DNA from 2 places in the Sporosarcina sp. QA0331 genome. Region 1 is predicted to be linked to the other one. Evidence: riboswitches for the same ligand, from Rfam matches in the RefSeq annotation. Region 1 holds a riboswitch; the other holds the start of a gene.
What was found. Region 1 has a riboswitch for cobalamin ahead of AC0L13_RS02130 (ABC transporter substrate-binding protein). Riboswitches for the same ligand answer to the same signal wherever they lie in the genome.
Positions count from the first base shown of each region.

Region 2: linked by a shared signal. The riboswitch ahead of metE (5-methyltetrahydropteroyltriglutamate--homocysteine S-methyltransferase) and the one ahead of AC0L13_RS02130 (ABC transporter substrate-binding protein) in region 1 are both predicted to bind cobalamin.

Region 1 is NZ_CM147850.1:409,373-413,973, reverse strand. Features, by position in the region: gene AC0L13_RS02140 (adenosylcobinamide amidohydrolase) at 1-1,113, opposite strand, end outside; gene AC0L13_RS02135 (FecCD family ABC transporter permease) at 1,115-2,107, opposite strand; gene AC0L13_RS02130 (ABC transporter substrate-binding protein) at 2,100-3,077, opposite strand; cobalamin riboswitch at 3,199-3,384, opposite strand; gene argS (arginine--tRNA ligase) at 3,710-4,601, opposite strand, start outside.
Region 2 is NZ_CM147850.1:176,710-181,310, forward strand. Features, by position in the region: gene metE (5-methyltetrahydropteroyltriglutamate--homocysteine S-methyltransferase) at 1-2,008, opposite strand, end outside; cobalamin riboswitch at 2,165-2,297, opposite strand; gene AC0L13_RS00955 (hypothetical protein) at 2,338-2,535, opposite strand; gene AC0L13_RS00960 (response regulator transcription factor) at 2,762-3,451, shown strand; gene AC0L13_RS00965 (hypothetical protein) at 3,429-3,608, shown strand; gene AC0L13_RS00970 (sensor histidine kinase) at 3,608-4,601, shown strand, end outside.

The DNA.
Region 1 (4,601 bases):
GCCTACGCCTGCTGTCACCATGACGAGGACGGTGCCGAAATCGCCTTCGTATTCACCGATTTCTGCGTGCTCTGTCGTGACGGCTGTCATCATGCCGACGGTGTCTGATAGAGGAAAGCCGTTTTGCTCGAGGTAGGCGGACATTTCCGCTTTGACGTCGTCGCAGTTATAATTCGCGTCGACGTGGCGGTTGACGAATGCGCGGTACCAGCCGAAACCGGCATTCACGACTGCGGACGATACCGTTTTCAATGGTTGGTTGACCTGTAATGAAACGTGTTCCGCATTGACGGTGAAGTTTCCTTTATTGACGGTGAACGGGTTACTTTCCTCAATTTTGTGAGGGAGAAGTGTCATTTGCGGCTTCGGCAGTTCCGGATGGGGCTGTGTTTTGACGCGTGCGTTATACACTTTGCTGATTGTCGCCTCGCGGATGACGTCCTGCGGTTCGCCTAAAATAGCAATTTCCCCTTTTTCCATGAGAAGCAGTCTGTCGCAATAAAGCGAGGCGAGGTTAACGTCATGGAAGACGGAGATGATCGTGACGCCTTTTTCGATTGCATGGTTACGGATCGTGTCGAGCAATTGTTGCTGGTGGGCGATGTCGAGATGGTTCGTCGGTTCGTCGAGCAGAAGGATTGGTGCTTCTTGCGCGAGCGCTTGTGCAACGAAAACCCGTTGCTGTTCGCCCCCTGAAAGCAGTTCGATCGCTGTATCTTTGTAGCGTGTGACGCCAGTGTATTCGAGCGCTTCCGTCACCGCCCGCTCGTCTTCATCGGACCAAGACGAAAAAAGCCCGGTCTGGTGCGGATACCTGCCGAGCGCAACGGTGTCTTTGACAGTATGCGAGAAGGCGTGCGCATGGAGCTGCGGAAGGACTGCCACCTTTTTCGCGAACTGTTTTTGGGAATAAACCGAGGCATCCTCTCCGTCGATCAGGACGGTTCCAGTTTTGGCTGGCAAGATGCCCGAAATGATTTTCAGCAACGTCGATTTGCCGCTGCCGTTCGGGCCAAGGATGCCGAGGATTTCCCCTTTTTTCACACGGAATGAGATGTTTTTGACGATCGGCTCTTTGCCGTATCCCCCGGTGAGGTTGTCGACTTGCAGCATATTACATGGCCCCTTTCCTTCTCTGTCTATAGAAAATGTACGCGAACACTGGCGCACCGATGAACGCCGTAATGACGCCGACCGGGAGCTCAGATGGCGAGATAATTGTCCGGGCGATGAGATCGCAAATGATGAGCAAACTTGCGCCATTCAAGAATGACAGCGTGAGCAAATGCCGGTGATCGGCCCCCCACATGAGGCGTGTCATATGCGGAACGACGAGGCCTACGAAGCCGATCGTGCCGGATACCGCTACAGCCGATCCAGTCAAAATGGATCCACCGATGAGAATCATGAATTTCCGGCGTTTGACGTTGACGCCTAAATGATGGGCGCGTTCCTCACCAAACAGCATGGCGTTCAACTCCCTCCGGTTCATCCAAAGAATGAAGGAACCGATGACGACGAACGGCAGCACCATGACGATATAATTCCAACCTCGCATCGATACACTGCCGAGGAGCCAGCCGATAATTTGCCGCAGCTCTTCTCCAGTGAGCGCGATCATAAGCGACAGTACAGAGCCTAAAAATGAACCGAAAATGATTCCAGTTAAGATGATTGTCTCCATTTTCATAGAACGGTCGACAAGCCTTGCGAAGCCGATGACGAGGAACATCGTCAAGGCGGCTCCCGTCATGCTGAAGACCGGTAATGTGTATGTGCCTAAAATTGGAATCGACAAACCGAAAAAGAGTGTCACGACAGCACCCACCGAGGCGCCGGATGACACTCCGAGTGTGTAAGGATCTGCGAGCGGATTTTTCAGCAATCCTTGGAATGCGGCCCCGGAAATTGCGAGCGCCGCACCGACGAGGCCGGCTAATATGACGCGTGGCATCCGGATTTTCCATAGAATATTAGTCGCTGTCGTATCCGACGAATCCCAAAACGTGCTGATCGGAATTTTAACGGTTCCAATCGAAACACCGAGCCATACCGCCACGATCAATGTGGCGGCGGACACGATGTAGGCAATTGCAGATTTATTCACTGAACGCCTCTGGATAGACAGCCTTCGCTATTTCTTCAAGTCCGAGTGCGAGACGTGGGCCTGTGCGGCTCGTCAAGTTTTCGTCTACTTGGACGACTCGGTCTTCCTTCACAGCAGTGATGTCGCTGAAGCCATCGCGGTTTTTCACGCTTTCCACAATATCCGGCACATAGCTGTACATGACAATGATGACGTCAGGGTTTTGCTTAACGATTTCTTCCGGGCTGATCATAACCCAGTCTTCTTCCGTCACAACGTTTTCCGCGCCGATCATGTCAAGGATTTGCTGCATGAACGTATTTTTGCCCGGTGCATAAATTTCCGGTGCATCCGATGTTTCGATGAATACGCGTTTTTTATTCTCGACGTTTGCTGTTTTCGCAAGAACTTCTTCGACCTTCGCTTTCATGTCCTCAACGATTGTTGCGGCTTCTTCCGTTTTACCGGTTGCCTTGCCGATAGTTTCGATTGTTTCATATGTCTGTTCGAAATCCGCCGCATTTTTCACGACGAATACGTTAATTCCCGCGTCGCGGAGTTGTTGAAGCCCTTCATCGCCTGTGCCGAGCATGGACTCATGCGCGAAGACGACATCCGGCGTCATTGAGACGATTTTTTCAACGTTGAATTCCATACCACCGATTTTCTCTTTTTCAAGTGCTTCTTCAGGGTAATTGTCCCAGTCATTGACTCCGACGATTTCATCGTTCAAACCGAGCGCGAATAAAATTTCCGTGTTGCTCGGAATCATGGAGACGATCGTTTCAGGTGCTTCTTCGAGTGTTATGTCATTGCCGACTGCGTCCGTTAATGTGACCGGGAATTCGGCTACTTCCTCAGATGTTTGATCCTCTGTTTGCGAGCTGCCGTTTACCGGTGTGTCGTCTTTCTTTGCATCGTCCGTGCCGCATGCTGTGAGCAAGAACGTTGCAAGGATTGCTGTTAGCCAAAGTTGCCAAAACTTTTTCATTCTGATTTCCTCCTGTTTGTTCCAAATAAAAATCCCCCGTTTTGTGGACGGAGGAATGTGCTTAGTAAAAATACAGCTACGAAAGGACGTGCCGATTTCCACCAAACCTATCCTCGTAGGGTACGGGTGACTCATGAAGGCAGGTCTCCTGGCTCATGCTCATCGCGTACCGCGCCTTCCCGGAATCTCTTCCAGTGGCATGTTGCAGCTTGCGAGCACTTACAGTGGCGGGACCGCGCCGGAATCAAACCGGCTTCCCTTTTAACCCCGGCGTTGACGGCGGGGCACCTTCATGTTTGGTTATGTAATTGATGTTCGGATTAATTATACTACAGTTTTGGAAGTTGTCGAGAGAGGGTTTATTCTGCATGCTTCACGTAGTACGAAGGTAACAAGATGAGTATTACTCCGCTAGATTGCACCATAACTTGTTTAAACTCGCGCATAACCTTGCCGACTGCTTTCGCTATGAGTTCTCGTGAAAAAGAATGGGTCTTCACGTTGGATGAATGGACCTTTGTACAAAAGAATGGACCTTCACGCGGGATGAATGGACCTTGGCGTGATTGAAATGGGCCCTCGTTGAAGTAAATATAAAAACGCCCCTCCGCTAGCAGAGGGGCGTGACATAATTACATTCTTTCCGGTGCGGCAACGCCGATGAGTTTCAACGCATTCGCAATTGTCGTGCGTGTTGCTGTGATCAATGCGAGACGTGCTTCGGACAAGTCGCGGTTATCCGGGTCGAGCACTTTTTCAGCATTGTAGAAGCTGTGGAATTCCGCAGCGAGCTCCTGGATATAGTTCGTAATCCGGTGCGGCGAGCGGAGTCTTGCCGCATCGCTGACGGCACGCGGGAAATCGCCGAGTTTCTTCAACAGTGACAATTCTTTTTCTGTCTGCAATAAATCAACATGATCCGTTGAAGCGGCAAGATTCTTTTCCTCCGCTTGGCGAAGGATCGATGAAATGCGGGCATGCGCGTATTGCGAATAGTAAACCGGGTTTTCATTCGACTGCGAAATCGCCAAATCCAAGTCGAAGTCCATTTGTGAATCGGCGGAGCGCATCGCAAAGAAATAACGGACAGCGTCCAAGCCGACTTCTTCAACGAGTTCGCGCAGAGTGACCGCTTTTCCGGTACGCTTGCTCATTTTGAATTTCTCGCCGTCTTTATACAACTGCACCATTTGCGCAACTTCCACTTCGAGCGTGTCGCGGTCGTAGCCAAGCGCCTCGATCGCCGCTTTCATCCTTGGAATGTAGCCGTGGTGGTCTGCTCCCCAAATGTTGATGAGCTTATCGAAGCCGCGGCGCAATTTATCCTCATGGTACGCGATGTCCGGCGTCAAATACGTGTACGAGCCGTCATTTTTAATGAGGACACGGTCTTTATCATCCCCGAACGTCGTCGAACGGAACCATGTTGCTCCTTCTTCCTCGAACACATGGCCATTTGCACGCAATTTATCGAGCGCGATGCCGATTTTGCCGTCCGTATAGAGCGATGTTTCCGAAAACCAG
Region 2 (4,601 bases), 230 kb from region 1:
CAATAGAGATGACGTCGGCATCCAAGGCGCTAATAGAGTTGATGAAATCGTTAAAGTCGCAATAGCACATATGCGTATGGATTTGCGTTGTTTCTTCCGCTGCTGCTGTTGTGATACGGAATGCGTTTACGGCCCAATCCAAATAGTCATTCCATCTTTCTTTCTTCAGCGGTAAGCCTTCGCGCAAGGCTGGTTCGTCAACCTGGATCATATGGATGCCGGCAGATTCCAATGCGGAAACTTCTTTCCGAAGGGCGAGTGCCAGTTGGTTTGCTACTTCCTCCAACGAAATATCATCCCGAACGAAAGACCAATTCAAGATCGTCACAGGACCTGTCAGCATGCCTTTCACTGGTTTGTCAGTGAGGGATTGGGCATAGACTGATTCCTCGACAGTCATCGGTTGATTGAAAGCGACGTCCCCGTAAATGACAGGTGGTTTCACACAACGGGAGCCGTATGATACAACCCAAGCTTTTTCGGTAAATGTGAAGCCATCCAATTTTTCTCCGAAATACTCAACCATGTCCGTCCGTTCGAATTCACCGTGAACGAATACATCAAGGCCAATCTCTTCTTGAATATCTATCCAAGATTGAATGTTCTCTTTTATAAACGCCTCATACTGCTCATTCGTAATTTCCCCTTTGCGCCATTTGGTTCTTGTCCTTCTAATTTCCGGCGTTTGCGGGAAACTGCCAATCGTAGTCGTCGGCAGAAGTGGAAGCGAAAAGGCTGATTGCTGAGCTTCCTTACGTTTATTAAAAGGAAGGTTCCGCTCACTGTCTTTGCTGGAAATTTTGCTGACAGCCGCTTTGACGTCTTCTCGGTTCCTTTCAGGAAGCACTGATAGACGCTCGCAAGCTGCAACGCTGTCTTCAATCTCGCCAAATGCAGTTTCTTCATCTCCATTCAAGTTAGCGGTAATCGTACGGATTTCAAGCAATTTCTCATCCGCAAAAGATAATGCATTTTTAATGGTAGCTTCCAATGCTTGCTCTGAACGTGTCGTAACGGGGACATGCTGCAGGCTGCACGAAGGCTGGATCCACATTCTTTCAGATAGTACGACAGAAGAAAGAGTATGTACCAATTCGATCTTCTCTCGAAGATTGGCTCTCCAAATATTTCGTCCGTCAATAATGCCAACTCCTAATACTTTGTCGGCAGGAAATCCGAGTGTCTTTAGATTGCTTACGTTCTTCTGCAAACCATGCACAAAATCGAAGCCGATTCCGTCAACAGGCAATTCCACTGTTTCCTTATACCATTCGATTGAATCGAAATACGTTTGAATCATGAACTTCAGCTCAGGTGCGGCGGTCTTCAGCTGCTTATAAATCTCGTGAACCGTCTTCATCTCATCTTGTTGAATGCTTGTGGATAAAATAGGTTCATCGAATTGTACCCATTGGACTCCTGCCGCAGACAGTTCCTTTAAAATTTGTTCGTAAAGGGGGAGAAGATGCAATAAGAAGGCAGGTATATCATTGTCCGAATACCCTTTTGACAGCTTCAAAAAAGTGTAAGGGCCGATCAGCACAGGCTTGCCTTCAATCCCTAACAGTTCTTTAGCTTCCCGATAAGCGTTGAGAGGCTTGTTTTCAGTTAATGAAAGTTTACGATTCTCAAACTCTGGCACGATATAGTGATAATTTGTATTGAACCATTTTGTCATTTCGCTCGCGACGACATCATCATTTCCTCTAGCCATGGAAAAATAAGTGGATAGTGAAACGGCGCCGCCTTGCCAATCGTAACGTTCCGGAATCATACCGAACATAACAGCCGTATCCAACATCCGATCGTAAAATGTGAAGTCGCCGACTGCAATTTTATCGATTCCTGCATCCTGTTGTTTTTGGAGGTGGGCGAGCCGCAATTTTTGCATATCATTCACCAATTGCTCTTCGCCTATATGGCCTGACCAGAAAGCTTCCAAGTTCCGTTTCCATTCACGATTTTCACCGATATAAGGGTATCCTAACGTACTGCAGATTGTTGTCATACTTCCCATCTCCCATCTTTTTTTGAAATAAAAAACACCTCTAACGGAAGGTTAGAAGTGTACGAAAATGCCAGCTTAAACGGCTATTGCATACTGAAAAAGCATGCAACCTGATTTGCGCATGTATTCTAACACCATCCTATCTACCGTAGGTTTGCAGCGTTATTGAAATAGGCTGGTGTCTGGCTTCAGCGAAATGCTGTCACAGTGGCGGGACCGCGTCGGATTTGCACCGGCTTCCCATTTAAGATCTGAAAGATTTCAGACCACCTATTCCTTAGCTATACGATTTTGTATTTGATTAAAGGTAGCATGTGCAAATTTTTCTGTCAACGGCGACTTGAAGAATAAATCAGAGTTTTTCGATTGTAAATATGGTGTACTAAGGAAAACATGCGCTTGCTTACTGAAGCTTCAGCGACAATAAAAACGGCTTTAATACTTAAACGCTTACCACCGATTCTCGTACAGTTACCACCGATGCAGCCGGCATTACCACTGATGCGCTCTAATTTGGCATTTTTCATGGCAAACTCCATGCAAATCCGATAATATTCGAAGTCAGCAAAACTTTATCACCACTCGGACAACGTTTATCACCACCCAAGCCATCTTTATCACCGGTCAATCATTTTTAGGCATAAATCTGAAGTCGAACAATCCCATCTTAAGAATTTCTTCATAATTCCCATCATGAATTGTTAAGATTTAACCATTACAATTGGTATCATAGAGGAAAGTGAGGTGCGGGTGATGGCGAAGTTCACAGTGCTCGTGGCGGATGATGATAAGGAGATCCGCGATGGGATTGAAATTTATTTGAAAAATGAAGGATATAACGTGTTAAAGGCGGCGGATGGGAAAGAGGCGCTTGAATTGATCCAAACGAACGAAGTCCATCTGCTTATCCTCGACATTATGATGCCAAATATGGATGGGATTACGGCGACGTTCAAAATCCGGGAGGCGCAAAACATCCCGATCATCATGCTAAGCGCGAAGGCGGAGGATACGGATAAAATCCATGGATTGTCGGTCGGCGCGGATGATTATGTGACGAAGCCGTTCCATCCGCTTGAGTTGATGGCGCGCGTTAAGTCGCAGCTGCGGCGTTATGTCCAGTTTGGTACATACGATGGCCAGAAAAAGATTGAAATTGATGGGTTGGCGCTCGATGAAGATGCGAAGGAGTTATCGGTTGATGGGAAACCGGTGAAGCTGACGCCAATCGAATACAAGATTACAGAATTGCTTATGAAAAACGCGGGGCGTGTGTTTTCAATAAATGAGATTTACGAGCGTGTGTGGAATGAAGAAGCGTATAATGCGGAAAATATTGTGGCGGTCCATATCCGCAAAATCCGCGAGAAAATCGAAGCAGATCCAAAAAATCCGAGATATGTAAAGGTGGTGTGGGGCATTGGATACAAAATCGAGAAGTGATTGGAGTGTAGTATTTTCAGTTTTCTCCATTTGCATTGCAGTCGTCACTATCGGATATTGTTTCCCTCACATCCTCGACATGATCGAAAGCGGCTGGGAACGTTCTTCACGGGCAATCGCTTATTTCACACGCATCATTAGAGGGGGCGCAGCCTAATGAAAAATAAAGTTCTTCTAGTCATATGGGCTACGCTTGTTACGATTATGCTGCTGGCCAGTCTTTCATTTGTAAGACAAGGAACGGGGCTGTTCGGAAAGGACTTTTCCGATTCGGATGATATGAAGTGGCGGTTAGACGAGTTTTATGATGTAATCGGTCCTTCCGTTCTAAATCCGATCAATATAGAGGAGGCAAAGAAGAAAATTACAGTATCCGATAGCGAAATTGAAGAGCATCGGACTCGCTATGGCACACTGGCGGATCAGCTTGCTAATATCCATGACCAATACGCACAAAGAATTGCCGATGCAAGGGATGCTAGTAATAACTTATTAAGGGAGACATTGATTGAAGAACGGGATATGAAATTGGAGGATATCCGAAAGAATTTTGAGGGGAATGGACATGTAGAGGCGAAAATCCGTAAAGCGAAAGAAAAGGTTTTAGAAAAATATTTGAATGAAATTAAAAGCAAATCCTATTCACTGCATGTCGCCTATGAATTAAAGAATGTAGAAACTGGTGAGACGTTTTCCCGTGGTGATATTTCAAAGTCTGCTGTTTATAAAAAGAACTTCAATGCAAATAGTGACTACTTAAAGGTGAGCTCATTACCGGGACGCTATTCAGAATGGACAACACCTTATATTAATTACTACGAAGATGCTCATGTGTCTGATGAAGAAATAACTGCTATGGCAAATCCCGTGCAATCTTTTGAAGGTGTTGTCATCGTTCCGAAGGCGGCCTTTGAGAAAGGTGGTGCTTTATATGCCCAATACAAGGATTTCAACAGAGGCAAATATGGTATGTATGCTTTTTGGGTCCTTGGCTTGCTGGCGCTCATCGCCTTATTAACTGTCATGAAGTTTCAGAAGGAATGGGTAACAGGAACACCGATTGCAGATTGGTATTCTGAAGTGAAAATCGATGTAAAGGCAGCGGCATTTTTCATGTCGGCGCTGATTTTATTGGAATACATCAATGGAG